3 regions of the Amycolatopsis sp. TRM77291 genome follow, and region 2 is predicted to be linked to each of the others. Evidence: riboswitches for the same ligand, from Rfam matches in the RefSeq annotation. Region 2 holds a riboswitch; each other region holds the start of a gene.
The links. A riboswitch is a leader RNA that binds a small molecule or an ion and turns the genes downstream of it on or off. The one in region 2 is predicted to bind cobalamin.

Region 1: it holds a riboswitch for cobalamin, as region 2 does, so the genes downstream of both, ACXIZN_RS06600 (prenyltransferase/squalene oxidase repeat-containing protein) here and metE (5-methyltetrahydropteroyltriglutamate--homocysteine S-methyltransferase) in region 2, are expected to answer to the same signal.
Region 3: it holds a riboswitch for cobalamin, as region 2 does, so the genes downstream of both, ACXIZN_RS05775 (ABC transporter substrate-binding protein) here and metE (5-methyltetrahydropteroyltriglutamate--homocysteine S-methyltransferase) in region 2, are expected to answer to the same signal.

Annotation. Positions count from the first base shown of each region.
Region 1 is NZ_JBSZHF010000001.1:1,369,332-1,379,389, reverse strand. Features, by position in the region: gene ACXIZN_RS06630 (ECF transporter S component) at 1-502, opposite strand, end outside; gene ACXIZN_RS06625 (ABC transporter ATP-binding protein) at 508-2,103, opposite strand; gene ACXIZN_RS06620 (energy-coupling factor transporter transmembrane component T) at 2,100-3,212, opposite strand; gene ACXIZN_RS06615 (ABC transporter substrate-binding protein) at 3,212-4,132, opposite strand; gene ACXIZN_RS06610 (flagellar hook-length control protein FliK) at 4,129-4,707, opposite strand; gene ACXIZN_RS06605 (hypothetical protein) at 4,704-7,151, opposite strand; cobalamin riboswitch at 7,219-7,333, opposite strand; cobalamin riboswitch at 7,421-7,546, shown strand; gene ACXIZN_RS06600 (prenyltransferase/squalene oxidase repeat-containing protein) at 7,579-8,583, shown strand; gene ACXIZN_RS06595 (helix-turn-helix transcriptional regulator) at 8,701-10,053, opposite strand.
Region 2 is NZ_JBSZHF010000001.1:3,949,517-3,959,574, forward strand. Features, by position in the region: gene ACXIZN_RS18115 (ribonucleoside-diphosphate reductase subunit alpha) at 1-2,555, shown strand, start outside; gene ACXIZN_RS18120 (ribonucleotide-diphosphate reductase subunit beta) at 2,625-3,701, shown strand; cobalamin riboswitch at 3,998-4,219, shown strand; gene metE (5-methyltetrahydropteroyltriglutamate--homocysteine S-methyltransferase) at 4,321-6,594, shown strand; gene ACXIZN_RS18130 (cytochrome P450) at 6,734-8,179, shown strand; gene ACXIZN_RS18135 (diguanylate cyclase domain-containing protein) at 8,389-10,058, shown strand, end outside.
Region 3 is NZ_JBSZHF010000001.1:1,207,913-1,217,970, forward strand. Features, by position in the region: gene ACXIZN_RS05760 (ABC transporter ATP-binding protein) at 1-266, opposite strand, end outside; gene ACXIZN_RS05765 (ABC transporter permease) at 263-1,048, opposite strand; gene ACXIZN_RS05770 (ABC transporter permease) at 1,042-1,983, opposite strand; gene ACXIZN_RS05775 (ABC transporter substrate-binding protein) at 1,985-3,493, opposite strand; cobalamin riboswitch at 3,574-3,738, opposite strand; gene ACXIZN_RS05780 (class I SAM-dependent methyltransferase) at 3,763-4,506, shown strand; gene ACXIZN_RS05785 (TMEM175 family protein) at 4,522-5,154, opposite strand; gene ACXIZN_RS05790 (DUF6790 family protein) at 5,165-5,662, opposite strand; gene ACXIZN_RS05795 (MarR family winged helix-turn-helix transcriptional regulator) at 5,720-6,139, shown strand; gene ACXIZN_RS05800 (GlxA family transcriptional regulator) at 6,292-7,284, shown strand; gene ACXIZN_RS05805 (DJ-1/PfpI family protein) at 7,304-8,047, shown strand; gene ACXIZN_RS05810 (PP2C family protein-serine/threonine phosphatase) at 8,081-9,274, opposite strand; gene ACXIZN_RS05815 (SpoIIE family protein phosphatase) at 9,274-10,058, opposite strand, start outside.

The DNA of each region.
Region 1 (10,058 bases), 2.6 Mb from region 2:
GCATCGCGATCTCGGCTTTGCCGGTGACGCGGCGCGGCAGCAGTCCCGCGCCCATCCCGATCCACGCCGAGCACATCATCTGGAACGGCAGCCACGGCCCCACCCCGGCGGTCAGCAGCGCCGAAGCGAACATCGACGTGCAGCCCAGCACGAAACCGAAGCCGGGACCGAACACCCGTCCGGCCAGCACCAGCAGGAAGAACACGGTCTCGATCCCCGCGGTCCCCGCGCCGAGCGGCCGCAGGGCGGCGTTCACCGCGGAAAGCACGCCGAGCATCGCGAGCGCCTTGGAGTCCATGCCCCCTTCGGACATCTCGGCCAGCACGATGACGATCAGGATCGGCAGGATCCCGATGAACACGAACGGCGCGTCCTGGCCGTGCTGCATCGACTGAGGCTCGACGCGGACCAGCAGCGGCCAGACGAACATCATCAGCCCCGCGAGCGACGCGAGGCCGAGCACGGTCGCCGAGCGCGGGCCGAGCCGGACCGCCGGGGCCATCGTGGTCACGGGACCTCCAGCGGAAGCGCCGATCGGACCTCTTCGACGGTGAGCCAGGGCCCGCCGAGGATCTTCGCGATCTGGGTGGCGAACGCCGGGGAACCGCCGAGCACCTCGCCGGTCGGACCGTCCGAGACGACTTCTCCCTCCGCCATCACGATCACCCGGTGCGCGATCGTCGCGACGAACTCGACGTCGTGGGTGGCCACGACGATCGCCTTGCCCTCGGCCGTCAGCGAAGCGATCATCCGCGCCAGCGCCGCCTTCGCGGTGTAGTCGAGACCGCGCGTCGGTTCGTCCAGGAGCATGATCCGCGGGGCGGCCGACAGCTGCACGGCGAGCACCAGCGCGAGACGCTGTCCCTCGGACAGGTCACGCGGATGCGACGCGGGATCGATCCCCGGAGCGAGCCGGTCGAGCAGGTCCCGGCAATGCCCCGGCTCCGCACCGGATTCCGCGTCGGCGGCTTCGCATTCGGCGGCGACGGTCTGGAGGTACAGCAGGTCGCTCGCGGTCTGCGGCACCATGCCGACGAGCGCCCTCGCCGCGGCGCTGCCCAGCGTCTTCGGGTCCTTGCCTTCGACGGTGACCTTGCCGCCCTGCCGGGGCCCGGAGCCCTGCACCGCCCACAGCAGCGACGACTTGCCGGAGCCGTTACGCCCCATCATCGCCAGTACTTCGCCGGCGCGCAGGGACAGATCGACCTCCCGCACCGCGACCTTCGGCCCGTACCGCACGACCACCCCGGACGCGGAAAGCAGCTCTTCGCCGACGGTGACGCTTCGCGCGGCGGGCGTCCCCAGGGTCAGCGACGAAGCGCGCCGCCGGGCGTCACGCACCGACATCGGCAGCGGATCCCAGCCCGCCAACCGTCCCAAGTGGACGATCGGGGGCGCGATGGGCATGTCCTTCAACACCTCCGGCGGTGTCCCATCGATCACTCCGCCGGTGCCGGGGACGTGGATCATCCGGTCCGCGAACGGGATCACGCGTTCCATCCGGTGCTCGGCCATCAGCACCGTCGTGCCGAGGTCCTCCACCAGCCTGGCCAGCGTCGCGAGCACCTCCTCGGCCGCGGTCGGGTCCAGCGCCGACGTCGGTTCGTCCAGCACCAGCACCTTGGGGTGGGTGGTCAGCACCGAACCGATCGCCACCCGCTGCTGCTGGCCGCCGGACAGCGTCCGCAGCGCGCGCCTGCGCAGCTCCGCGATGCCGAGGAGGTCGAGGGTCTCCTCCACCCGGCGCCGCATCACCTGCGGGCCGAGGCCGAGCTGCTCCATGCCGTACGCGAGCTCGTCCTCGACCGTGTCGGTGACGAAGCCCGCGAGCGGGTCCTGTCCGACGACGCCGACCAGATGCGCGAACTCGCGCGGCGGCCGGGACCGCGTCGTCACGCCGTCGACGGACACCGTGCCCTCGAGGTGGCCGCCGGTGAAATGCGGGACGAGACCGTTGATCGTGCCGAGCAGCGTCGACTTGCCCGCGCCCGTCCGGCCCGCGAACAGCACGAGTTCGCCTTCACCGATGGACAGCGTCACGTCTGACAGCACCGGTTCGGTGCGGCCGTGGTAGGTGAAGGAAACGTGGTCGAGTTCGATCATGCGCGGACTTCTTCTTCTAGTGCGGCGTAAGGAGGTTCGGGGGCCGGGGTCAGGAACGCGGGCAGCACGCCCACCAGTACCCCGAACAACGGCGCCCACGACAGCGACGGCCAGGACAGGTCGATCAGGGAGGGGTTCATGTTCATCGGGTTCACGCTGGAGGTCACGAACAGGGTCACCGCGACCCCGATCCCGCTGACGGCGACGACGATTTCCGGCAGGTGCCAGCGATCGGGCCGGTACCGCGTGCGCCGGACCCGCTTACCCGCCGACCAGAAGCCGGCCAGCCCGATCACGACTCCCGCCGAAAGCACCGGCGCGGCGAGGTAGCGGGGCGTCGAACCGTCCAAAGTGGCGTAAACGCCGACGCAGACACCGAGCAGGCCGACGATCATCAGCGTTCCCGTGATCAGCCTCGTCCGTGCCTCGATCAGCCCCGCACGGCCGTAGCCGCGCGAGTCCATCGACGCGGCCAGCTGCAACGATCGCGAAAGCGCGTCCTCCAGCACGGGAATGAGGACGGTGTGCAGGGCCTTCATCTTCTTCTTCCCCGAACCGCCGCGCAGTTTGCGGGCCCGACGGACCCGCAGCACGCTTTCGGCCAGCTGCGGGAACACCGACAGCGCGACGATCACCGCCGTGCCCACCTCGTACAACGCCGGCGGCATCGCCTTGAGCAGCCGTTTCGGATTCGCGAGCGCGTTGGCCGCGCCGAGGCAGATCACCATCGCCGCCAGCCGCATCCCGTCGTAAAGCCCGCCCAGCAACGATTCCGCGGACACGTCGCCGAAGAGCCGGATCCCCGCCGCCCATTCCGGCAGCGGGATCTCGGGCAGCCGCAAGATGATCGTGGATCCTTCGGCACCGCCGAACACGATGCGGAAGAACACGCGGATCGCGACGATGAAGGCGCCGAGGTACAGGTAGAGCCGGAACGCCAGCGCCCACGGCGCCTCGCCGCGCCGGGCCACGACGACGTACCCCGCGACCGCCACGATGGTCAGCAGCAGCCACGGGTTCGTCGTACGGGTCGCGGCGACGGCGAGCCCCAGCGCCCACACCCACCACGCGGCCGGATGCAGGTCGCGCGGCAGGAAGTACGACGTCATCAGGCTCCTTGCGCGCGTTTGCGTCTGCGCGCCATCAGGAATCCGGCCAGGCACAACGCCAGTACCGCGGTGGCCGCCGCCCACGGCGCCCAGTCGCTCGCCCCGGACTCGCGTTCGATCGCCGCGTTGACGTCCTCGGCGTGCTCACCGCCGGTGAACGCGACGTTCCACGACGGGTCCGGTGCCTTCGGCCGCGCCGAGGCGCTCGGTCGCGGTTTGGGCGGCGGCAGCGCGCCGGAATCCGTACCCGCGGCGGGGGCTTCCCCCACGCTCGGTTCCGCACCGGCCGTTTGCCGCGGACCGTCCCCCGGCTGCGGTCGCTGCTGCCGCTCGCCGGGATCGCCGGTGGCGGGCTTGGCCTCTTCGCGCGGCACGCAAGGCCGGCTCTCGGTGCCGGGCCGTACGGCGGAGACCCGCGGGACGGGGTTGCTCTTGGCGGTGGCGTTCAAGGAGAACGACCAGCCCTCGAATCCGCCGGGGGTGAAGTCGCGGTTCTTGAGCCCCCACTGGCTGTAGTCCCACGCGCAGTTGTTCGAGGCGTGCCAGTAGGACCAGTAGGCCTGCGCGGGAGGCGTGTCGACACACGGCTCCCGGTACTCCCCGCGGCCGCTGACCGGGATGTTCTCGGCCGCGGACGGGCGGTTCTCGATCCGGCAGACGAACGACTCGCCCCAGCGCTGCACCCCGGCGATCTGGAAACCGGCGCCCTTGAGCGCGTCCAGCCCGGTGCCGCGCGTGGTCTGGGGATTGCAGCGGACGATGGCCGTGCCGCCGAGTTGCTGGAAGTCCACCACCACGGTGACCCCGGTGTCGTCCTTGCAGAACCCGGGATACCCCTTGCCCTGGTCGACGGCGTGCGCGGACGGTGCCGTGGCGGCGATCAGGAAGACCGCCGCCACCACGGGAAGGACCTTCCTCACGGGATGGCCGGGTTCCTCGGCGTGACACCGGGCGACGGGTTGGTCGTCGCCGACTTGTTCAGCGAGAACGACCAGCCCTCGAAGCCGCCGGGGGTCACGGTGCGGTTGAGGGCGCCCGTGGTGCTGTAGGTCCAGGTGGTGCCGGAGCCGTCGGCGTGCCAGTAGCCCCAGTACGCGCCGGGGGAAGGCGTGGTGACGCAGGCTTCCTTGTAGTTCGGGTTGGACGACAGCGGGATGGTCTCCGTCGCGGCCGGGCGGCCTTCCAGGCGGCAGACGAAAGCGAGGCCCCAGCGGGCGGTGCCGGCGACCGCGATCCCCGCGTCCTGCAACGCCTTGATACCCGTGCGGGTGGTGCCCGGCGCGGCGTTGGGCGAGCAGCGGGTGATCGTCGGCGCGGCGGTCCCGCCGTTACCGTCCAGCTCCTGGAAGTCGACCACGACGGTGACGCCGGTGAGCGCGTCGGGGCCGGTGCAGATCCCGTTGTAGCCCTTGGTGGTGTCGACCGCGTTCGCGGGTGCGGCGGAAAGCCCGATCAGTCCGATGAGGACGGACGTGACGGCGAGCAGTCTCTTCATGGTGTTGCCCCCTTTTTCTTGGTGAAACGGCGAAGTACGAAAACCAGGCCGAGCACGGTGAGCAGCAGCAGGACGGCCAGTCCGGCGAGCCCCCAGATCAGCCATGACGGCGGGGAGCCGGACTGCTCCGCGGCCAGTACCGGTGCGGCGGACGGATTCGCCTCGGTCAGCGGCAGCTGGATCGCGGGCGAGAGCGGCGACTCGGCCGCGGTCAGCCAAGAGCGGCCCGCGACTCCTTGCGCGGCGGCCAGACTGGTCGGGAAGTCGGTCTCCCCGGCGGATCCCTTGGCCAAACCGCCGTCGGCTCGGACCAGCTTGCCCAGTGACCGCGCCGTTCCGCTCGCGTCGAGGCCGGCGGCCTGCCGCGCGGCGGCGACGGCGGCGCTCAGCGCGACGTCCGGCTCTCCGTCCTCTCCGGTGACGACGCCCTCGCCGGTCGGCCGGACGCCGAGCGCGCCCACCGCGGAGACGAACGCCGACACACGCCGCTCGGTCCAGCCGTCCGGGCGCCGGGATGGGGGCGCGGCGTCGGTGTGCGGGCGCGCGGCGAGCGCGGTGACCGCGGCTGCGGTCGCGGCGAGGTCGCCGGAGCCGCATTCCACGGTGTCTAGATGCTTCGGGAAGGTTCCGTCGGCGCACTGACGCGAAAGGAGCAGTTCGACCGCGGGGCCGGGATCGGTCGCGGTGGCGAGCACCGCCCAAGCATGCCGCTCGACGGTCTCGTCGGCATCGGCGAACGATCCGGTGTCGGTGAACTCACCGTCGGTGCCGCGCAGCTTCACCAGATCGGCGCGCAGTGGACCGGCGGCATCCGACTTCGCGAACTCGGCGACGAGCACGAGTTTCGCGAGCGGCTCGGCATAGGACGCCTCGCCTTGCTCATACGGCGCGCCGTGGGCATAGGCCTGGACGGCTTCCGGCTTCAGCAGGAACTGCGACGCGCGGGCGACCGCGTCCGGCTGCTGGTCAAGCGCTCGCAGGGCCAGCACCACGTCGGCGGTGGCGTCGTAGTCGACGTAGGTCTTGCCGTCCTCGGTCACCTCGACGTGGTCACCGCCGGCGAGCCGGTTCGCCAGGTAGGCGCCGAGGCGGACGGGCGGTGTCGCCGTGACCGGGGCGGCGATCGCCGCCGGTGGCTGGACGACGGTGGACGCTTTGGGCGTGCCCGCCTTCCTGGGTCTGGGCGGCGGCGTCACCGCGGTCGTGGTGGTGGTCGTCGTGGGAGCCGGGGCGACGTCGGCCGGTGGCCGGACGTCACCCTTCGCGAGCGCGTAGAAGCCGACCTGCGCCAACCCGAGCGAAGCCTGGGCACCCGCGCGGATCCAGGTGTCGAGCCCGCTGATCCCCGACGTGCGCGCGGACTCGTAGTCGGCGGGGTTGTAGGCGATCGCGCCGAGCTCGCCCGCGAGCTTGGTACCGGAGTCTGCGGCGGCGTTCGCCTGCGCGGATTTGAGGTACCGCACGCCCTTGTTCACCGCCGCGTCCGCGCCGCCGGCGTCGGCGAGCGCCTGGACGATCAGGCCGGTGCTGTTGGTGTTCGGTGCTTCGGTGCTGACGCCACCACCCCAGCCGCCACCGGCGGTCTGGTTCGCCTTGAGCCACGAGACGGTCTTGGCGATCGGCGCGTCGAGCCCGGTCGCGCCCGCCTTCCGTGCGGCCAGCAGCGCCGAGAGCCCGAGACCGGTGGCGTCGCCGTCCGACGGCGACAGGTCGAGCGGTTTCCCCTCGTCGCAGGTCGAGATCTTGCGTCCGTCCGGCGTGACGTGGTCGCCGGTCTCGTTCGTCGGGATGTCCTTGAAGAAGAGGCGGAAGTAGCCCTCGGAACACTGCTGGGTCAGCAGCTTGTCGATGGCGAGACGTTCGCTCTCCCCCGCCGCGGCGAGCCCGATGACGCCGAGCGCCTGGCCGAACGTGTTCGCGTCGTTGTTCACCGGGCCGGTGTGCTCCGGATCCTTGGAGTAGTCGCTGATCCGGCCCTTGTCGGGGCCCTTGCGCATGATCGCGGCATGGGTCTCGGCGACCAGGTCGTATCCGTCGACGTTTCGCGGGTCCCGGCCGGAAACCTGCGCGGCGACCAGCATCTTGGCGAGCGAGCCGCCGACGACGACCTTGTCGTACCCGCCCCCGGGAACCAGCCCGTCCCAGGTGAAGTAGTCGGTGGCGTGGCCTTCTTCGTCGAGGAACCTCATGATCGGCTCGGCCTTGGCGCCGTCACCCGACGCGTACATCGCGAAAAGGACGTCGAGCATCACGCCGTGGTCCGGCAGTGTGCCGCCGCTGGGATTCTCGAGCGTGCCGTCCGGCTTCAGCTTCGTCGCGAGCCAGCGGGAATTCGCCTTCGCGGCGCCGAGGTCGTTCGCGGCGGCGGCCGTCCCGGTGAGCAGTGCGGCGACCACGCCGACGCTGACGGCGAACGCCATCGCGGCCAGGTACCCGCGGCGCATGGCTCCTCCTTGCGGCGTGACGGAGGACGGCGCGGGACGCCGCGGTCACCCCTGTTTATCGCGACAGTGGTTCGTTCATCCGCCCGTTCGGTATCCCGGCTCGCCCTGGTGAAGGGCCTACGGTTGCGCGACAGCGCCGGATTTCGACCGGCTTCCCCGTCACGGGCGGCGGTGTTCTGTTGTCGAGCGAGGCGAGGTTAACACTCGATCACCTCCGGCAGGCACCGCTGACCAGGTCGGTCATCAGGATCACACCGGTCCTTCGCGCTCGGCGGTACTCTTCGGTTCGTCCGATTCAGCGCGGTCGTGGGGGAAGTCCGGTGAGAGTCCGGCGCTGTCCCGCAACGGTGTGCCTCCAGGCGAGCCCGGTCACCCACGTCGCGCGGTGTCACCGACTCCTGTCGTGGAAATGCGGGAAAGGGTTCTCATGAGACGTTTGGTTTTCGCTGTCGTGCTGCTGTGCGGCATCGGGCTGGTCGCCGCTCCGGCGGCGGCCGCGGCCACCCACAACAAGGCGGACGCCGCCGCGGGCTGGCTCGCAAGGCAGCTGACCGACGGGGAACGGTTCGAGGCCGACTTCGGCGGCCAGAAGTTCCCCGACCAGGGTTTGACGATCGACGCGGTCTTCGCGTTCGCCGCCGCCGGGGTATCGGACACGAACGCGGGCAAGGCGATCGCGTGGCTGGCGAAACCGGAGATCACCACGGCCTACGTCGGCGGTGGCACGGAGGCGTACGCGGGCGCGCACGCCAAGCTGCTGCTCGCCGCGCAAGTCCGCGGCAAGGACCCGGCGTCGTTCGGCGGTGTCGATCTGAAGGCGGGCCTGCTCTCGCTGCTGACGCCGTCCGGCCGGTTCTCCGACCGGTCCGAATACGGCGACTACTCCAACGCTCTTTCGCAGTCGCTCGCACTGCTGGCGCTGGACCGCACCGGCGAGGCGCCGGCGCGGGCCGTGGCGTTCCTCGCGGGCAGCCAGTGCCCGGACGGCGGTTTCCCGCTGAACTTCGGCGAAGCGACGTGCGTGAGCGACGTCGACGCGACCGCGACGGTCGTCCAGGCTCTGCGCGCCACCGGTGACGCGGTGAACGCCGGGGAGGGCACCTCCTGGCTGGTCACCAAGCAGCACCCGAACGGCGGCTTCGGTTTCGGCACCGACGCGCCGAACGCGAACAGCACCGGCCTCGCCGCGCAGGCGCTGGCCGGGCACCGTCCCGCCGCCGCGGTCAAGGCGCGGGAATTCCTGCGGTCACTGCAGACCGGCTGCGCCGGCGCCGAGGCGGACCGCGGCGCGATCGCCTACGACGCCACGGGCCTGAACCCGTCGACCGCCCCGCGCGCGACCGCGCAGGCGATCCTCGGCCTGGCCAGGGTTCCGCTGAGCGACCTGCACGGCGGCGGACGTCCGCAGGCCCCGGTCCTGGCCTGCCCGTAACTCGCGTGATCAGCGACGTGACTCGCGTGTTTGGAGGCGTAACTCACGAGTCACGCCGCTGATCACGCGAGTTACGGCTCCAATCACGTGAGTTACGGCTCCAATCACGCGAGTTCCTCACTCCCCGGCGGCGACGCGGCGCGCGAGTTCCACGCGGGACCGCACCCCCAGTGCCGTGAAGATGTTCCGCAGGTGGTGATCCACCGTGCGATGGCTGATCACCAGCCGCCGCGCGATCTCCTTGTTCGTCTCCCCCGCCGCCACCAGCCGGGTGATGGCGTCCTGCTGCGGGGTGAGCCCGGCGAGCGACCGGTGCGGGGTGTCGACGGTCTCGCCGGTCGCCCGCAGCCCGGCCCTCGCCCGTTCGGCGAACCGGGCCGCGCCGACGTTTTCGAAGCCGCGCAGGGCATCGCGGAACTGGTCGCGGGCGTCGCGGGTCCGGCGATGCCGTCGCAGCAGGGTGGCGTACGCGAACCGGGTCCTGGCGAGTTCCATCGCGCCACCCGCCCGCCGGTGCGCCTCGATGGCCAGTACGAAACGCCGTTCCGCGGTCTCCGGATCCGGCGCGGTCAGCGCGTGACAGCGGTGGCTCAGCGCGAGCCAGCAGGGTTCCGCGCCCGCGAGGGTCCAGCGGTCGAACACCTCCAGCGCGGCCAGCGCGCGTTCGGGCCGCCCGGAACAGACGGCCGCTTCGACGAGTTGCGGCGTGGCCAGCACCCGGATCACCGGCTGGTCGCCGGAGACACCCGAAGCGAGATCTTCGAGCCTGCTCAACGCGTCGTCGGGCCGGTCCTCGGCAAGGTCCAGACAGGCGTTCGCCCACGCGGCGACCGCGGCGGGCCTGCCGAGGCCGCGTTCGGCGATCCCCTCGGCCGCCTCGCCCAGCTCCGGTACGCGGTCACCGAGCAGGGCGGCGGCCAGGCCCAGCAGCGTCAGATGCTCCATCCGCAGGTTGTGCGGTGCGCGCAGCCCGTCGCGGGACGCCGCCCGCGCACAGGGGATTCGGTCGAGCGCGATCGCCGAGAGCGACAGGTAGATCAGCGCCCACGGCAGTTCCGCGTGCCGTTTGCCGAGGCGCGCGCGGCTCACGGCCGCGGCCGCGTATTCGTGCGCCCGTTCGGCATGCCCGCGGGCGAAGGCCGCTTCGGCCGCCCAGACGGCGCCGGCGACGTCCGAGCCGGCCATCCCTTTGGCGACGGCGTCCGTCAACGGAGCGACGGCGTCCTCGTGGCGGCCGGCGTAAACCGAGGTGAGACCGTGGAAATGGGCGGAGGCCAGCTCGTCGCCCGCCGGGACCGTCCGGGCGAGGGCCCGGTAGCCGCTCAGATCACCACCGAGCCTGCGCGCCTCACCCGCCAGCAGGAGCGCGCCCGCCGGATCGGGCAGCAGGTCCGCCGCCGCGCCCAGTTCGTGGGTGGCGACGGCGGGATCGCCGTCGCGCAGCTCGATCTCCCCGTGCAGCAACGCCACCGCGC
Region 2 (10,058 bases):
CCCGCGTCTCGCACGTCGTCGGCGAGGCCGTCGCCGGTCTCGAAGACGTTTCGGCCGAGCCGGTGCTTGCCGAGACCAAGCGCAACGTCTACGACGGCATCAGCGCCGACGAACTCGCCCTCGCCCAGATCATGGCCGCGCGCGTGCTCGTCGAGCAGGAGCCGAACTACTCCTACGTCAGCGCCCGGCTGCTCGCGGACAAGCTCCGCGGCGAGGCGCTCAGCTACCTCGCCGGCGTGCCGCAGCAGGCCAGCCAGGACGAGATGACCGCGCGGTACCCGCAGTACTTCCGCGACTACCTCAAGCGCGCCATCGAGCTGGAGCTGGTCAACCCCGAGCTGCAGACCTTCGACCTGGACAAGATCACCGCGGCCATCCGCGCCGAGCGTGACCTCGACTTCGGCTTCCTCGGCCTGCAGACCCTGTACGACCGGTACTTCCAGCACCACGACGGCGTCCGTTTCGAGCTGCCGCAGGCGTTCTTCATGCGCGTCGCGATGGGCCTGGCGATCCGCGAGGATGACAGGGAATCTCGTGCGATCGAATTTTATGAGCTGCTCTCGACGTTCCACTTCATGGCGTCCACCCCGACGCTGTTCAACTCGGGCACCACGCGCCCGCAGCTGTCGTCCTGCTTCCTGACCACCGTCGACGACGACCTGGACTCGATCTTCCAGGCGTACAAGAACAACGCGCTGCTGGCGAAGTACTCGGGCGGCCTCGGCAACGACTGGACCCCGGTCCGCGGCCTCGGCGCGCACATCAAGGGCACCAACGGCCAGTCGCAGGGTGTCGTGCCGTTCCTCAAGATCGCCAACGACACCGCGGTCGCGGTGAACCAGGGCGGCAAGCGCAAGGGCGCCGCCTGCGCGTACCTCGAGACCTGGCACGTGGACATCGAGGAATTCCTCGACCTGCGCAAGAACACCGGTGACGACCGTCGTCGCACGCACGACATGAACACCGCGAACTGGGTGCCGGACGAGTTCCTGCGCCGCGTCGAGGCCGACGCGCAGTGGACGCTGTTCTCGCCGAACGAGACCCCGGACCTGCACGACCTCTACGGCAACGCGTTCGCCGAGCGCTACCGCGAGTACGAGGCCGCCGCCGAACGTGGCGAGCTGAAGGTGTTCCGCAAGGTCCGCGCGGTCGACCTGTGGCGCCGCATGCTGACCATGCTGTTCGAGACCGGCCACCCGTGGATCACCTTCAAGGACCCGTGCAACCTGCGTTCGCCGCAGCAGCACGTGGGTGTCGTGCACTCGTCCAACCTGTGCACCGAGATCACGCTGAACACCACCACCGACGAGGTCGCGGTCTGCAACCTCGGCTCGGTGAACCTGCTCAAGCACGTCACCCCCGAGGGCCTCGACACCAAGCGCCTCGAGAAGACCGTGCGCACGGCCGTCCGCATGCTCGACAACGTGATCGACATCAACTTCTACACGATCCCGGAGGCGCGCCGCTCCAACCTGCGCCACCGCCCGATCGGGCTGGGCCTGATGGGCTTCCAGGACGCGCTGTTCGAGATCGGTGTCCCGCTGTCCTCGGACGAAGCCGTCCAGTTCGCGGACACCAGCATGGAGCACATCAGCTACTACGCGATCTCGGCCTCGACCGACCTCGCCGAGGAGCGCGGCCAGTACCAGACGTTCGAGGGTTCCTTGTGGAGCAAGGGAATCCTGCCGATCGACTCGATGCAGCTCCTGATCGACGCGCGCCAGGGCGACGCGCTCGACGTCGACACCTCGTCCACTTTGGACTGGGCGCCGCTGCGCGAGCGGGTCAAGACCGTCGGTATGCGCAACTCCAACGTGATGGCGATCGCGCCGACCGCGACGATCTCCAACATCTGCGGGGTCGGGCAGTCGATCGAGCCGCTGTTCCAGAACCTGTTCGTCAAGTCGAACATGTCCGGTGACTTCACCGTGGTGAACCCGCACCTGGTCCGCTCGCTCAAGGAGCGCGGGCTGTGGGACGAGGTCATGGTGTCGGACCTGAAGTACTTCGACGGCAGCCTCGGCCAGATCGACCGCGTGCCGGACGACCTGAAGGCGCTGTACGCGACCGCGTTCGAGATCGAGTCCAAGTGGCTGGTGGACGCCGGTTCGCGGCGCCAGAAGTGGATCGACCAGGCGCAGTCGCTGAACCTGTACATCGCGGCGCCCAGCGGCCGCAAGCTCGACGAGCTGTACCGCTACGCCTGGCACAAGGGCCTCAAGACCACGTACTACTTGCGGGCTCGGTCCGCGACGCACGTGGAGAAGAGCACCCTGCGCGGCACCGACGGCAAGCTGAACGCGGTCTCGGCCACCCCGGCCCCGGCCACGCCCAAGCCTGCCGCCCCGGCTCCGGCTCCCGCCGCTTCGCCCGCCCCCTCGGCTTCCGCCTCGGTCTCGCCGTCGCCCGCCGCCGCGGTCCCGGCCGTCCCGGTGACCGCCCCGGCAGCCAAGCCGGAGCCGAAGGAGATGCCGCAGGTCTCGGACGTCGACTTCGTCGCCACCGACGGCGCCGCCTGCCGGATCGACGACCCCGACTGCGAAGCCTGCCAGTAAAACATCCTCGTGAGTGGTAAGGGCGGTTCCAACCGTCCTTACCACTCACGACGCCCTCTTGGAGCTTTGATGACCACCTTTGACGCTTCCGCCGACGCCACCGGCCTCGGTGAGATCGAAGTCGGCGCCGCCCGTATCAACGTCGACGACAAGCGGATGATCAACGCCCGCGCCGACGTCAACCAGCTGCTGCCGATGAAGTACACCTGGGCGTGGGAGAAGTACCTCGCCGGCTGCAACAACCACTGGATGCCGACCGAGGTCGCCATGCAGGCCGACATCGCGCTGTGGAAGTCGCCCGACGGCCTCACCGAGGACGAGCGCACCATGCTCAAGCGCAACCTCGGCTTCTTCGCCACCGCGGAATCGCTGGTGGCCAACAACATCGTGCTCGCGGTGTACCGGCAGATCACCAACCCCGAATGCCGCCAGTACCTGCTGCGCCAGGCGTTCGAGGAGGCCGTGCACACGCACACCTTCCAGTACATCTGCGAGAGCCTCGGCCTGGTCGAGGGCGAACTGTTCAACATGTACCGCGAGGTCCCGTCCATCTCGGACAAGGACGCGTGGGCGCTGAAGTACACGCAGAACCTGGAGAACCCGGACTTCGAGACCGGCACGCCGGAGGCCGATCAGGCGTTCCTGCGCGACCTCGTCGCGTTCTACGTGATCTTCGAGGGCATGTGGTTCTACACCGGCTTCGCGCAGATCCTCTCGCTCGGCCGCCGGAACAAGATGGTCGGCATCGCCGAGCAGTACCAGTACATCCTGCGCGACGAGTCGATCCACCTGAACTTCGGCATCGACTGCATCAACCAGATCAAGATCGAGAACCCGCACCTGTGGACCGAGGAGTTCCAGGCCGAGGTCCGCACCATGCTGACCGAGGCGTGCGAACTCGAGGTCGCCTACGCCCGCGACACCATGCCGCGCGGCATGCTCGGGCTCTCGGCCGAGCTGATCGAGCAGTACATGCACTTCATCACCGACCGGCGGGCCCAGCAGATCGGTCTCGCGCCGATCTTCGGCGAGACCGAGAACCCGTTCCCGTGGATGTCGGAGGCGATGGACCTCAAGAAGGAGAAGAACTTCTTCGAGACCCGCGTCATCGAGTACCAGTCGGGCGGCGCCCTCGACTGGGACTGACCCCCGCACGCAACTCGCGTGCCCGAACACGTAACTCGCGTGATCAAACGCGTAACTCGCGTGATTGGGCGGCGAACTCGCGTGATCAGACGGACGACACGCCGGGCGGCCTCCGCCCGGCGTGTTCCGTTTCCAGACACGCGAGTTACGCCCCCGATCACGAGAGTTACGCCCTCAATCACGAGAGTTGCGCCCTCAATCACGAGAGTTACGCCCTCAATCACGCGTGTCGTCCATCTGGTCACGCGTGGCGTCCGGTTCGTCACATGTCCAGCGGGCCACTAGCGCGTCTCGGTACGCTCCGGAGTGCTACTGGTTCGCCCGGCCTCCCCGGCCGGTCGAGGTAACAGGGAACCCGGTGCGAATCCGGGACTGCCCCGCAGCGGTATGTGGGAACGAAAGCCGTCACCGTGCGAGACACGGTAAAGCACTGGGCATGGCGTCCCGGGAAGCGACGGCCGGTAGGCGCGAGCGAGTCGCCCACGAGTCCGAAGACCTGCCCGTGGTACGCGCGCCGACGGCGTGCGTGAGTCCGGGCCTCGTGGGATGGGCGCGACCGAACGGCGGTCACTCCTGCGCGCGCTCCGGGCTCTCACGACAAGCTCGCGAGGAGAGAGCTGTGACCGAAATCGGCACGACAGTGCTGGGCTACCCCCGGATCGGACCGGACCGGGAACTCAAGCGTTCACTCGAACGCTACTGGGCGGGCAGGATCGACGAGGCCGAACTGCTGGTCACCGGTCGCGCGCTGCGCACCCGGGCCTGGCGGGAACTGAAGGCCGCGGGGCTGGATTCCGTCCCCTGCAACACCTTCTCCCATTACGACCAGGTGCTCGACACCGCCGAGCTGTTCGGCGCGCTGCCGGAGCGCTTCACCACGCTCGGCCTCTCGCCGCTCGACACCTACTTCGCCGCCGCACGCGGGGTGCAGGACGCGCCCGCGATGGAGATGACGAAGTGGTTCGACACGAACTACCACTACATCGTCCCCGAACTCGGCCCGGACACGACGTTCTCGCTCACCGGCACCAAACCGCTCGACGAATACCGCGAAGCCCGCGCGGTCGGCGTCGAGACCCGGCCGGTGCTGGTGGGCCCGGTGACGTTCCTGCTGCTCGCGAAGCCGTCGGAGACCGCTCCGGAGGGCTTCCGTCCGCTGGACCTGCTCGACGACCTCCTCGACGGCTACGTCGAGCTGCTGCGCCGTCTGCGCGACGAAGGCGTCGAGTGGGTCCAGTTCGACGAACCCGCCTTCGCCGCCGACCGCACCGAGCGGGAGCTCAACGCGCTCATCCGCGCCTATCACCGGCTCGCGAAGGAGACCGCGCGGCCCAAGATCCTGGTCGCCGGGTACTTCGGCGGTCTCGGTCGCGGCTTGGGCGTGCTCGCCCGTTCCCCGATCGACGCCATCGCCGTCGACCTCGTCACCGACGAGTCCTTTGTGGACGCCGTCGCCGCCGAGCCCGCCCTGCGGGACAAGGAGGTTCTCGCCGGGGTCGTGGACGGGCGCAACGTCTGGCGCACGGATCCGGCCCGCGCGCTCAGCCGGGCGGCGACCCTGTTGGGCACCGCGCGGTCGGTCAGCGTGTCGACGTCCTGCTCGCTGCTGCACGTGCCCTACGACGTCGAGCGGGAGGACGGACTTCACCCGCGTCTGAAGGGCTGGCTCGCCTTCGCCAAGCAGAAGGTCGACGAGGTCGTGCTGCTCGGACGAGCGCTGAAAGAAGAGGGAGTCGATCTCTCCGCCGCCCGTGCCGCGGCCGCGGATCGCGCGGCGGCGGCCGATCTCGCCGACTCCGGAGTGCGCGCCCGGCTGGAGGCACTACGGCCGGAGGACACCGTCCGCTCCCCCTACGCCCGGCGCGCGGAGGCACAGCAGGCCGCGCTGGAACTGCCGCCATTGCCGAGCACCACGATCGGCTCGTTCCCGCAGACCACCGAGGTCCGCAAAGCGCGGGCGGCGCACAAGGCGGGTTCGCTGGACGACGCGGGCTACGAGGCCGCGATGAAGGCCGAGATCGAGCGCGTCATCCGGCTGCAGGAAGACCTCGGCCTGGACGTGCTGGTGCACGGCGAGCCCGAGCGCAACGACATGGTGCAGTACTTCGCCGAGCGGCTGGCCGGGTTCGCGGCCACCGACTTCGGCTGGGTGCAGTCCTACGGTTCGCGCTGTGTCCGGCCGCCGATCCTGTACGGCGACGTCTCACGTCCGGAACCCATGACCGTCGGGTGGGCGCGCTACGCGCAGAGCCTGACCGGCAAACCCGTCAAGGGCATGCTGACCGGTCCGGTGACGATCCTGGCGTGGTCGTTCGTCCGCGACGACCAGCCGCTGGGCGAGACCGCCCGCCAGGTGGCGCTGGCCATCCGCGACGAGGTGCACGACCTCCAGGAGGCGGGCATCCGCGTCATCCAGGTGGATGAGCCGGCCCTGCGGGAACTGCTCCCCCTGCGCGCCGCGGCGCATGAGGCGTACTTCGCGTGGGCCGTTTCGTCGTTCCGCCTCGCGACGTCCGGGATCGACGACGCGACGCAGATCCACACGCATATGTGCTACTCGGAATTCGGCGACGTGGTCAAGGCGATCGACGCGCTCGACGCCGACGTCACCAGCATCGAGGCCGCGCGGTCGAAGATGGAGGTCGTCACCGACCTCGGCGCGGCGGGCTTCGGCCGCGGCGTCGGGCCGGGCGTCTACGACATCCACTCGCCGCGCGTCCCCGGCGTCGACGAGGTCAGCGGGCTGTTGCGGACCGCGGTCGGGGCCGTGCCCGCCGAGCGGATCTGGGTCAACCCGGACTGCGGCCTGAAGACCCGCGGCTACGCGGAGGTCGAGCCGGCCCTGCGGAACCTGGTCGCGGCTGCCCGCACGGTCCGCGCCGAGCTGGCCTGACCGGTCCGTGAAGGCCTCCTTCCCTACCCTCAAGGTAGTGAAGGAGGCCTTCACGGAACTTCCATCGAGGTATTGTCAGGACGTCAACAAGGGTGCGATGGTGGAGCGGTAACCGATCTCAGCGGGGAGATGGTCACCCATGGCGAACGCCGTCGAAAAGGTCACCGGGGCGCTGCGCGAGCGGGTCCCGCCTCTCACCTCGATCCCCCTGCCACGTTCGGTCGATCAGCGCTGGCTCGGCGCGACGTGGCCGGTCCGCGAACTCGCGCCCGCCCCTCCCGGCCTCAAACCCGTCCTCGGCGACGAGGGCCCGCCGGTCGTCGGCCACGCGCTGGACTTCATGCGCTTCGGCATCGAGTTCGGCCTGAAACGCTACGAGACCTACGGCCCGGTGTCGTGGATGGGCGCGTTCGGCCGCCGCATCGTCGCGCTCACGGGCCCGGAGGCCACGCAGATCGCGTTGGTCAACAAGGACAAGGCCTTCTCACAGGAGGGCTGGAAGTTCTTCATCGAGCAGTTCTTCGACCGCGGCCTGATGCTGCTCGACTTCGGCGAACACCACCTGCACCGCCGGATCATGCAGGCGGCGTTCACCCGTCAGCGGCTCACCGGCTACGTCGACCAGATGGGACCGGCCCTGCGTGAGGGCGTCGCCGCGTGGGCGGACCGGCCGAACCCGCGGATCTACTGGTCCCTCAAGCAACTCACGCTCGACGTCGCGACGCGTGTGTTCATGGGCATGCGGTCCGGCGACGACGCGGCCTCGATCAACCGCGCGTTCGTGAACTCCGTGCGCGCCGGCACGGCCATCGTGCGCTTTCCCGTTCCCGGCGGCCGCTGGGCGGCGGGCCTGCACGGCCGCAAGGTCCTCGAACGCTACTTCTCGGCGAACCTGCCCGCGAAACGGGCGGGCGACGGCGACGACCTCTTCACCGCGCTGTGCCACGCCACCACCGAAGACGGTGACCGCTTCACCGACTCCGACGTCGTCAACCACATGATCTTCCTGATGATGGCCGCGCACGACACGTCGACGATCACCAGCGCCGCCGCCGTCTACCACCTCGCCAAGAACCCCGAGTGGCAGGAACGCGCGCGTCAGGAGTCCCTCTCGCTCGGCGACGACGTGCCGGACATCGAGGCGCTGGAGACCCTGACGACGCTGGACCTGGTGATCAAGGAGTCCCTGCGCCTGGTGGCCCCGGTTCCTTCCCTGACCAGGAAGACCGTGAAGGACACCGAGGTCCTCGGGCATTTCATTCCCGAAGGTACACTCGTCGGGGTTTCCCCCACCGTCAACCATTTCTCGCCCGAGCACTGGACCGACCCGATGCGTTTCGACCCGGACCGCTTCGGCGAGGCACGCCGCGAGGACAAGTCACACCGCTACGCGTGGATGCCGTTCGGCGGCGGCGCGCACAAGTGCATCGGCCTGCATTTCGGGACGTTCGAGGTGAAGGCGCTGCTGCACGAGATGCTGCGGGCGTATCGGTGGTCGGTGCCGGAGGACTACACCGCGCGCTGGGACTACGTCTCGCTGCCCGTTCCCGCCGACGGCCTGCCGATCCGGCTGACGGCCCGCTGAAGCCGGGCCAATCGGACAACCACTATCGAGTACTCTTGGTAACGTCCGGTCACCACTCGTGTAGCAGCGATCACCCTTTCAGCCGGTAGACACCCCGGATCGCGCATGATGCCGTGGCACTACACCCGGCCGGCTCATACCTAGTGTGGGTCCATGGGCTCGGACACCCGGTCTGAGCTGGCCATCGACCGCGCATTAAGAGGTGAAGTGTGCCCGAACCTGGTTCCGCGCCAGGGTTGGTGGACGTCGCTCGGAGATGGGCCGAGACGCTCGCTGACACTAAAGGAGTATCGCTTCCCAAGGAGCAACTCGAACAGCTGCTGCTCGGTGTCGCCCAGGACGCCGTCCTGGCCGAGCCCGACCATCAGCCCGCCGTGCTGCGCTTCTCCAAGCTCTATTCCGCCTCGCCCATCGGGATCGCCCTCGCCGACGCCAACGGCGTGATCGTGGAGGCGAACGCCGCGCTCGGCCGTCTCCTCGGCTGCCGTCCCGCCGCGTTGCGCGGGCGGGAGATCCCCGATCTCGGCGCCGCCGAACACGACGTCGCCCGGCTGCGGAACGGGCTCGCGCAGCTCATGACGCACGGCCAGCCGACGCAACAGGAACGCCTGCTGCTGGACCACTGCGAAGAAGGCACGCTCTGGGTCGACGTGACGCTGACCGACCTCCCGGGTGACCGGCCCGATTCGGCCTATCCGGTGCTGATGGTCGCCGACGCCAACGAGATCCACCTGCTGCAGGAACGGCTGCTGCACCAGAACGTGCACGACCCGCTGACCGGCCTGCCCAACGCCACCGCGTTCGGCAACGCCCTCGAAACCGCGCTGGCCGGGTCCGGCACCGAGCAGGTCGCGCTCGTCTATCTCGACGTCGACGGCTTCAAGGTGATCAACGACGGTCTCGGAGCCGGTGTCGGCGATCAGGTGCTGCGTGGGGTCGCGAAGAAGCTCACGTCGGTCTTCACCGGGAGGTACGAGGGTTCCGTCGCCCGGCTGTCCGGCGACGGGTTCGCCGTCCTGCTGCGCGGCGACTTCACCTCGCCGCAGGTGATCGCCTTGGTCGAGCAGGCCTTGGAGGAACTGGTCGAGCCGATCTACCTCGGCGGGCACGGGATCGGGGTCAGCGCGAGCGCGGGCATCGTCGTCCGCGGCGTCGCCGAAGGTGGTCCCGAAGACCTGCTTCGCGCCGCGGAAATCGCCCTGCACCGCGCCAAGGAGGCGGGCAAGGCGCAGTGGATGCTGTTCGACCCGGAACTCGACGCGCGTGACCGGAGCCGCTACCAGCTCGGCGCGGTCATCGCCGGCGCGCTGGAGAACGGCGAGTTCTCGCTGATCTACCAGCCCACGGTGAAACTCGCGAATCCCGACCAGCTGGCCGCGGTCAACGCCGGATTGCGCTGGAGCCACCCGGAGAAGGGCGAACTGGACTCGGACGAGTTCTATCCGCTCGCGCAGATCACCGGGATGACCATCCCGCTCGGCCGGTGGCTGCTGGCCGAATCGCTCGCCGCCACCGCGCGGTGGCGGAACAGGTTCGGCGAAGCCGCGCCCGACGTCTGTGTTCGGCTGCCGAACCGGCTGGCCATCGAGCCCGATCTGGTGCTGCTGGTCAAGGAACAGCTCGACCGGCACAACCTGCCCGCCCAGGCGCTGCGGCTGTGCACGGACCGCGAATCCATCCTCGACGGAGGCGGCGAGGTGCTCGACTCGTTCGCCGTACTGGCCGACCTGGGCGCTCAGCTGGTGCTGACCATCTCCGGTTCGGACGATCTGGAGCTGATCCCGCGGCACGGGCTGCCGGTCCGTCACGTGATCCTGTCCGGCGCGGTCGTCGACGCGCTGGCCGACGGCGAGGACGAGGCCGACGTCCGCCACCTGTG
Region 3 (10,058 bases), 2.7 Mb from region 2:
AGGTGGCCGACGACGCCGGCCCGCGCCCGTCGCAGTTCGGAAGCGGTCCGGTTCAACAGCGGGGATCCCGCCAGCACCACCGACCCGGACAGCGTGATCCCCGGGCGGGTCTGTCCGGTCGCGGCGAGACCCAAGGTGGTCTTTCCCGTGCCGGACGCGCCGAGTACGACGAGTACCCGGCCCGGTTCGAGGGATAGTGAGACGTCGTCGAGCAGAACGGTTTCCCCGGCGCGGGCGGACAGTCCGCTGATCTCCAGGACGGTCACGGGATCACCCGCCTGGCGGCGAGCAGCCGGTCGGCGACGAGGTTCGTGCCGACGCACAACGCCATCAGCAGCGCGGCGGGCACGAGGACCACCGCGGGCGAGGTGTAGAGCGCGTCGCTGTTGCGTTCGATGACCACGGCCCAGTCCGGGGAGTCGGCGGGCAGGCCGAGACCGAGGAAGTTCGCCGACGCCAGCAGGTAGAGCACCACGCCGAGCCGCGTGCCGGCGTCGGTCGCGACGGGACCGGTGAGGTGCCGGGCGACGTACCCGAGCTGGATCCGCCACCACGGTTGTCCTTGCATGGTCAGGGCTTCCACGGCGGTACGGCAGCCGGGCGCCAGCGCCGCGGCCCGCACCACGCGGGTGATCGCGGGCAGCTGGAGCACGGCGACGACGGGAATGAGCACGCCGGGCCCACGGTGCCCGGTCGCGGCGAGCACCATGAGCACGAGCAGCGATGGGAAGGCCAGCACAAGATCGAGGGACCGCATCACGGTTTCGTCGGCCAGCCGTCCGCGCCCGGCCGCGACCAGACCGAGCGGCACCCCGATCAGATAGGCGAGCCCGAGCGCGGCGGCCGTCATGCCGATCACGGGGAACCCGCCCGCGAGGATCACCGTGAGCGCGTCACGGCCGAGGACGTCGGTGCCGAGCGGATGGGCGCCGCCCGGTGCCTGCCACGGCGCCCCGACCGATTCCACGGGGCCCGCGATCACCGGCCCGGCCATCGCGAGCGCCAGCGGCACCGCGAGGAGGGACCAGCCCAGTATCCGTTTCACCACGTGGCACGCTCCCGCTGCGGCGTGAGCCGATGCGCCACGAGGTCCGCGACGAGGTTTCCGAGCACGACCACCCCGGCGAACAGCAGCACGTATCCCTGCACCTGCGGGATGTCCCGGTTCTGCACGGCTTCGACGAAACCCGTGCCGAGCCCGGTGATCGCGAACAGGGACTCGACGATCACCGTGCCGGTCAGCAGCCCTTCCACGGCGCGGGCGAGTTGCTGCACGGCGGGCGCCGCGGCGGCGGGCAGGAGATGACGCAGCACCACGGAGCGTTCGGGCAGGCCCAGCAGACGCAGGTGCCCGGCCACCTGGCCCCGGGTCTGCTCGGCGATCCCGATCCGGAGTTGCCGGGCGACGTCGCACAGCTGCCGGGCGACCAGCACGATCACCGGCAGCACGAGCACCTCGGGGCGCGCGGTCAGGTCCATACCGGCCGCGGTCGCCGGGAGCAGTCCGGTGTAGACGGCGAATCCGGCGACCAGCAGCAGACCGAGGACGAATTCGGGGATCGCGTGCAGGAACAGCGTGACCGCGGTGAGCACCCGGTCGGTCCGCGACCCTTCGCGCAGCCCGCAGGTCACCCCGATGCCCAGCGCGAGCGGTACGAGCACGAGCAGGGTCACCCCGGCGAGCACGGCGGTGGTGGCGAAGCGGCGGGTGATCTCGTCGGTCACCGGGGCACCGGTCACGAGCGACCGGCCGAGATCGCCGGTGACCAGCCCCGAAAGCCAGTGCCCGAACCGGTCGAGGACCGGCTGGTCGAGGCCGAGCCGGTGGCGCACGGTCGCCACCTGCTCCTCGGTGGCCTGCTCACCGAGCACGACCGACGCCGCGTCACCGGGGAGCAACGCGGTCACGGCGAACGTCGCGACCAGGACGAACATCGCCTGAAGTACCGCGAAACCGAGCCGCCGGGCGGTGTAACCCGGCACGTCAGGACAGCCGGGCGCGGTCGAACCTCGCCCAGTCGAAGGTGTTCGGCGGCGCGGTCACCAGTCCGGACACCCGCTTCGACACGCCGATCGTCCAGGTGCTGAACCCCCAGGCGAGCAGACCTCCGGACGCGTGCACGATCCGCTGCGCGTCACCGAACAGCGCCAGCCGGGCACCCTCGTCCGCGGTGGCCGCGGCCCGGTCCATCAGGGCGTCGAACTCAGGCGAGGCGAAACCGTTGACGTTGTTCGAACCACCGGTCCGGAAGCGCTGGTTGAGGAACGTCGGCACCGGCAGGGTCGCCGTGCGGGTGAGCGCGGCGACACCCTTGGTCTTGATCTCGCTGAAATAGGTGCTCGACCCGCGCGTGTTCGGGGTGACCTTCAGCCCGATTTCCCCGAGCTGCCGGGAAATCAGCGTGGCCGCGGTGGCGAAACCCGGGTCGACGTCGCTGGTTTCGACGGCGAAGGCCAGCCCCTCCGCGCCCGCCTCCCGGACGAACGAGCGGGCCAGTTCCACATCGCGTCCGCGCTGGGGGATGCCGGCGGCGTACCCGCGGAGTCCCTTGCCGAACAGGTCGTTGCCGATCTCGCCGCGGCCGGCCAGCGCGACGCGGTTCAGCGCCTCTCTGTCCACTCCGGACAGTACGGCGCGGACCAGCCTCGGGTCGGCGAACGGCGGCTGCGTCACGCGCAGGATCATGCCCTGCATCGTCGTTCCCTTGGCTTCGAGCAGCGAGACGCGCGCGTCACCGGCCAACCGGGCGGCGGTTCCGGCCGCGAGGTCGTGGGCGTAGTCGACCTGCCCGGAAAGTAAGGCGTTGACGCGTGCGGCTTCCTCGTTGACCGGAACGAATTCCAGCTCGTCGATACTCGGCGCACCGTCCCAATGGGACTCGTTCCTGCGGAACACGGCGGGGCCTCCCGGGGTGAACGAGACGAACCGGAACGGGCCGGAGCCGACCGGCGCCGTGAAGTCCGTCGTCCCGGCGGGCACGATCTCGGCGCCGGGAGCTCCCCAGCCCGACGGGAACTCGAAGTCGGGGGCGGCGAGGATCAGCTCGATTTCGGTGGGGGACACCGCTTTGCTGCGGCCGAAATCCACCTTCGCGAAGTACTGCCGTGACGAGGAGGCCAGTGCGGGATCGGCGATCCGCCGGAAGGTGTAGAGCACGTCGTCCGCCGTGACCGGACGGCCGTCGTGGAAGGCCGCCCGCCGCAGCCGGATCCGCCAGCGCGTGCCCGAATCGTCGCTCTCCCAGGACTCGGCGAGCCGCGGCCGCAACGAGGTGTCGGCGTTGTAGGCGACCAGCGTGTCGAAGAGCGCCTTGGCCCGCGCCTGGTCGACGAAAAGGGAGACCTGCGCCGGGTCCAGCGTCTCCTTCGAGCCGCCCGCGGCGAACGCGACCCTCAACCGGCCCGTGTCCGCCGGCGTGGTCCCGCACGCGGCCAACGGCGTGAGGGCGGCCAGGGCGAGGAGCCGCCGTCGGGTGAGCGGATGACGCGTCATAGGAACCTCCGGGACATCGAGCACTGTCCCGGGCGCGCGGCCGCACGTGAACGGGACCCCGCTCCGTACTCCACGACAGTTGGGGCTGGCAGTACCCGGCGGGCAGTCCGGCTCTCGGCACCGGGAGTGCTCCCAGGCCGATCACGGTTGCGGGTCAGCGCCGGATTCACACCGGCTTCCCCCGACGGGCACCTTCTTGCGTTGTGGCGCCCACGGTAACCCATGACCGGGATGTGCTACACAGGATCAAGATCACGAAGGGGAGGCCGGTGGACGGGAAACTCGCGGCGGACTGGGTGCGCCGGTGGGACATCCAGCAGGAACGCTACGTCGCCGACCGCGAAGAACGTTTCGCCGTGCTGATCGACGTCGTCGAGCACGTATGCCGTGACGTCGCCGACCCGCTGGTGCTGGACCTCGGCTGCGGCCCGGGATCGCTGGCCACGAGGCTAGCCGGGCGGCTCCCGCGGGCGCGGATCGTCGGCGTCGACAACGACCCCTTCCTGCTCGCGCTCGCCAGGGCCACCCGGCCGCCGGAGACGGAAATCGAGTACCTCCAGGCGGACCTCGCCGAGAGCGGCCGGCTGAAGTGGGGGCAGGTCGACGCCGCGGTCTCGACGACCGCGTTGCACTGGCTGCGTCCCGAGCGGCTCGCCGAGGTCTACCGTGACCTCGCCGGAGCGCTGAGGGAGGGCGGAGCGCTCGTCAACGGTGATCACTTCTACGACGAACAGCCTGCCATCCGCGAACTCGCCGAGGTCGTCAAGAACCGGCGGGCGGAGCGTGCCGGGGTCGGCGCCAACGAGGAATGGAAGGCCTGGTGGGCCGCGGTCGCCGCGGATCCCGCGCTGCGTGAGCGGTTCACGGCCGACGAGTTGCGCGGCATTTCGACCGGCTACGGCAACCGGTTGAGCCCGCAGGAACACACCAGGCTGCTCCGGGAAGCGGGTTTCGCCGAAGTGGCCCCGGTATGGCAGTTCGGCGACGACTACGTCCTGGTGGCCCTGCGCTGACCCCGATCCGGCCGCTCAAGTGGCGGACGGCCGGTGGTCCTGGACGCGGCGGGCGACGGCGAGCGCGACAGGCGCCGCGAGCCAGCACAGGTAGGCGGCGGCGCCGTTCGTCAGGAACGGGACGGGTACGGAGAACCCGAACACCGCGGCCAGGCAGACGCTGCGCGTCAGGCTTTGGGCGAACACCTTCGGCGGCCCGCCGGTCCCGTACAGGTGTCCGCGCCGGATCTCCCGGATGATCAGCGCGAACGACGCGGAGGCCAGGACCTGCACCGTGGCGTACACGCTGAACCGGAGCGGGAAGGCTCCCTCGGCGGTGATGACCCGCGTCGCGAACGGCATCAGGACCTGCATGAACAACCAGGCCAGGGTGAGGCTGATCAGGCGCCCGTTCAGCGAGCGGACGTAGGGGAAGATCTCGTGGTGCGCGCGCCAGTGCGCGGAGATCACCACGAAGCTGAGCGCGAAGGCGATGTATTCCTTGCCGTGGGCCGAGATCGAGCCCAGCATGGCGCCGGTGGTGTCGCCGTGGGGGATCGGGAGGTCCAGCGCCAGCAAGGTGAGCGCGATCGCGATCACCGCGTCTACGAAGATGCCGAGCCGCTCGGCGGCGGCCTTCCCGATCGCGTGGCCGGTCTGTGTCGTCATGATGAGGGCCTCAGGCGGCGATCTTCGCGGCGAGGCGTCGCGATCGCAGGGCCAGGACGATCATGACCGCCGGGAGCAGGACGTCGGTGACGAGTACACCGCCGGTGTTGCCGGGGGCGTGGTCACCGTTGGCGAACCATTGGTAGACGTGGCCGATCGCGGCTCCCCAGAGGAACATCCCGCCGGCGATGCCGATGGTGAGGCGTTCGCGCGCGGAGGCCGAGGCGGCCCGGAAGCCCAGGACGGCCAGGGCGAGGTTGGCGAAGGCGATCTCGAACATGAACGGCGTCCGCTCGAAGCCGATCGCCGTGGCCATGACGTCCGGGAAGGCGAGGAAAGCGACCGTCATCCACAGGCTGCCGCAGCCGAAGGCGCCGATGGCCCACCAGCGCTGCCAGATTTCGAGCCGCTCCTGAGACGACGTCGCGTGGCGGGCGCGGAGGAACGCTCCGGCGGCGGGCACGACGACCCAGACCAGGGGGAAGGCGGATTGGGTGAAGTAGTTCATGGCATCAGTCTTACCTGGTTAATATTAACCCGTCAACACTGATGGTAGGGTGACGCCGTGGACGACGGACTCGCGGACCTGCTGCACCGGGTGGTCATGCTGATGGGCGAAGCCGCCCGGCGGCGCGCCGATGACCCCGGCGGTTTGACCTACAGCCAGATACGGCTTCTGGGCACGCTCGAGGAAATCGAGCCGGCGACGCAGCACCGGCTCGCCCAGGCGCTGTCGGTGTCCGACCCGGCGATCAGCCGGGCCCTGCGGCCACTCGAAGCGGACGGTCTGGTGCGGATCACCGTCGACCCCGAGCACGCGCGCCGCCGGCTGGTCCGGCTCACCGATCTCGGCCGGAAAGCCTTCCACGCGGCGGGAAAGCCGCTTTACGACGAGTTGCGCGAAGGGCTCATCGCGGCGGGCTTTCCGTACGAGCGCTATCTCCAGGACACCGTCCGGCTGGCCGAAATCCTCGCGGCCGACTGAGCCCTGCCGGGACGAAGGCGTCCTTCGCCGCATCGGATACGGCGAACGGAGCATTCGCGGCGGGTGTCCACTGTGGTCATCGCGCGGCGACGTGTCGTCCAGCGTGGGGAAAGCCTGCCCAGGATCAGGCAGCCGGCGAGTAGGTTCGCCCTGTGGGGTCTGGAACGGAATCGGTGCGCCGCGTGGTGATCGTCGCCTTCGACGGCGCGCAGATACTCGATGTCGCCTGTCCCAGCGGGGCGTTGGAGATCGCGAACTCGCACGGTGCCGCGCCGCCGTATGCCGTCGAACTGGCCACGGTGCACGGGCGGACGACGCGGAGTTCGTCGGGGATCCTGCTCGCCGGTGTGCGGCGGCTGGCCGAGGTGCCGGGGCGGATGGACACGATGCTCGTGGTCGGGGGCGCGGGAACGGAGGCGGCGGCCAAGGACGAGCGACTGCTGACGCAGGTGCGGCGGCTGGCGGAACGAAGCCGGCGGGTCGCGTCGGTGTGCACGGGGACGTTCGTGCTGGCGGCCGCCGGGCTGCTCGACCACCGGCGGGTCACCACCCACTGGGGATACAGCGAGCAGCTCGCCGCGGCTTTTCCCGCCGTGACAGTGGATCCCGCCCCGCTCTACATCCGCGACGGGAACGTCATCACCTCGGCCGGGGTCATCAGCGCGCTGGATCTCACGCTCGCGCTGATCGAGGACGACCACGGTCCGACGCTGGCCCGCGAAGTCGCCCGTGAACTGGTGACCTATCTGCACCGCCCGGCCGACCAGGCGCAGATCAGCACGTTCCTGGCCGCTCCGCCACCGGGCAACCGGGTCGTGCTGGATCTGCTGGGCTACATCTCCGCGCATCTCACCGAGGATCTGAGCCCGCCGGCGCTGGCGGCGCGGGCCGGGGTCACCACCCGGCATCTCACCCGCCTGTTCACCGCCGAGCTGGGCAGCACCCCGGCCAGGACCGTGCGCACGGCGCGGACCGAGGCGGCGGCCCAGCTGGTGCGGTCCACCGCGTTGCCGCTCGCCGCGGTCGCCCGGCAATGCGGGTTCGCCTCGGCGGAGACCCTGCGCACGGCGTTCCGCCACCACTACGGGCTCTCCGGGGACAAGCTTCGCAGGATGCCGGACATGCCACGCCCGATCGTCCCCTGACCGCTCCAGGATTCGCGGCATGAACGATGCGAAGACCACGCGCAGGACAGTGCTGGCGGGAGCCGCGGCGGCCGCGGCGTTCGGCCTCGGCACCGGCACGGCCCAGGCGGAGAGCTCAGGATTGAAGATCGGCATCCTGCTCTACGACGGCTTCAGCCTGCTGGATCCGACCGGCCCCGCCGAGGTGTTGTCCCGGCTGCCCGGCGCGACGGTGACGATGATCGCGGAGCACCGCGGCCCGGTGCGCACCGACACCCGGGACGTCGCGGTGATGGCGGAGCGTTCGGTGGCCGAGGTGAACCGCCTGGACGTGCTGCTGGTCCCGGGCGCGGGCAACCGCGGCACGGTCGCCGCCATGGAGAACCAGGTCCTGCTCGACTGGATCCGGCGCGTCCACCGGCACACGACCTGGACCACGTCGGTGTGCACGGGGTCCTTGATCCTCGGCGCGGCAGGGCTGCTGCGCGACCGGGCCACCACGTACTGGGCGTCGGCGGACTACCTGGAGAAGACCTTCGGAGTGCGCTACGTGGCCGAGCGGTACGTCCAGGTCGGCAAGGTCGTCACCGCGGCGGGGGTGTCCGCCGGGATCGACCTCGCGTTCCATCTCGCCTCCTTGCTGGCCGGGGAGCGGATCGCCCGCGGTATCCAGCTCGCCGTCGAATACGACCCGCGGCCGCCGTTCGACTCGGGTGACGCCGCGAAGGCGAGTCCGGAACTGAAGGCACTCGCGCTGAAACTGCTCGCCGATTCGCAGGAGTAGCACGCGGGCGGGGCGGCAACCAGGTCCTTCTCCTCAACCATCGGAACGTGGCCGCCGGACGGCGAGGACGACGGTGTCGTCGGCGTGCAGGACGACGTCGTGCATCCGGACGGCCAGTTCCCGGGGAAGCTCGCCGATGGGAAGGGCGGCGTGCGCGGGGGCGAGGTCCAGGAGCCGGTCCTGTCCTTCGAGATGGTCCTTGCGGCTTTCGACGAGGCCGTCGGTGTAGAGGAGCAGGGTGTCGCCGGGGTCGAGGGTGTGGTGGCGGAGTTCGGGGCTGCCGGGGTCGGGGAAGCCGATCCCGCGGCCGACGACCGGGGCGCGCAGCAACCGCGCCTGACCGTCCACAGTGGCCAGTACGGGAGCGGGATGGCTGCCGTTGGCGAGGGTCAGTTCGCCGGTCGCGGGGTCGATCCTGGCGAGGATCACGGTCGCCATGAGATCGGGTTCGATGGTGGCGAGGGTGCGCGCGGTATGGGCGATGAGGTCGGGGAAGGGATGGCCCTCCAGCGCGAGGGTGCGGATCGCGTGGGTGACGGTGAGAGCGTGGCGGGTCGAGGTGACCCCGTGCCCGACGGCGTCGACGAGGGTGATGTGCAGGTGGCCGCCGGGAAGGACGAACCAGTCGTAGAGGTCGCCGCCGGTGGGGGAGTCCTGGTCGGTCGGCGAGTAGTGGACGGCCAGTTCGAGCCCCGGCACGGCGGGCGGGCCTGGCCGTAGCGCGTCTTCGAGTTCGCGGAAGATGACGGAGTGCGCGCGGCGGAGTTGTTCGTCGCGCTGTTCGAGTTCGATGTACATGGCCAGCACGCCGCTGTTGGTTTCGGCGAGTTCGTGTTTGAGCTCCCGCTGTTCCTGGGCGAGCGCGTCGGCGCGGGCGATGAGCGCGAGGGTCTCCTCGTCCGTGGCCCGGTCGTCGGTGGCCGGGACGGGATGCCGGGGGGTTCCCGTGGGGAGGTGCCAGGTGAGGCTCGTGTCGTCTTCGGCGTCGGGCAGCAGCGGGAGGGTGTTGCTCCGTGGCCGTTCGACCGGGCGGGGGAGCCGCACGGTGACGGCCAGCAGGCCGTCTGCGGTGCTGCTTTCGAGCGTCACTTCCGTGCCGGTGTCGAAGGCGGGTTCGGCGAGCAGGGTCGCGGCCATGACGAGCCGGGCGCGGTCTTCGACGGGGACGCCGGCTTCGGCGCAGACGGTACGGAGGCGGCGGCGGAGCCGGGCGAGGTGTGGGTGCATCAGCCGAGCTGGTCCGGGTGCAGGGCGATCATGGCGGCGTCGTCGCGGGGATTGCGATGACGGTGAGCGAGAAGGGCGGCGAGGAGCAGCGCGTTCGCCGGCTGCGTGGCGCTCGCCGGGGCGCGCCAGGTGTGGTCGACGCCGTCGGTGTGCAGCACGACGAGGTCGCCGGCGGTGAGCGCGGCGTGCCGGACCTGCGCGGCGGGCAGGGCGTAGCCGACGACGCCGGGGATGCTGAGCAGCAAGCGTGATCGGCCGTCCCCGCTGAGCGTCGTGCCGCTGATGTTGCCGACGCCGCAGAATTCGAGCCCGCCGGAGGCGATCCGGGCGAGCGCGACGGCGGCGCCCCGCGTCGTGCGCAGGGCGCGGTGCATGGTCGCCAGCTGATGGGGGAACGGGCGATCGGGGTTCTGGCGGAACACGCGGATCGCCGTGTCGGCGGCTTCGGCGGCTTCGGGCCCGTGGCCGAGGCCGTCGACGACGACCGCGGCCCAGCCCCCGGACAGTTCGGCGAGGGCGACGGCGTCGCCGCAGTGGTCTTCCCCGTCGCGGGGCAGGCAGAAATGGCCGACCGCGGCGGCGGGCCCGGCCGGTGTCCCGGGGACGAGGACCCTGGCCGCGGCGAGCGTGCCGGACCGGGGCGCCGAGCGGATCCGGAAGACGGTGGCCATCCTGCCGACCGCGCCGAGTCCGGTGCCGAGCGTGCCGGTGGTGGTGTTGCCGTCGACGAGCCAATGCCCGACGTCGGCCATCCCCGGGCCGTCGTCGGCCGCCAGGACGTCGA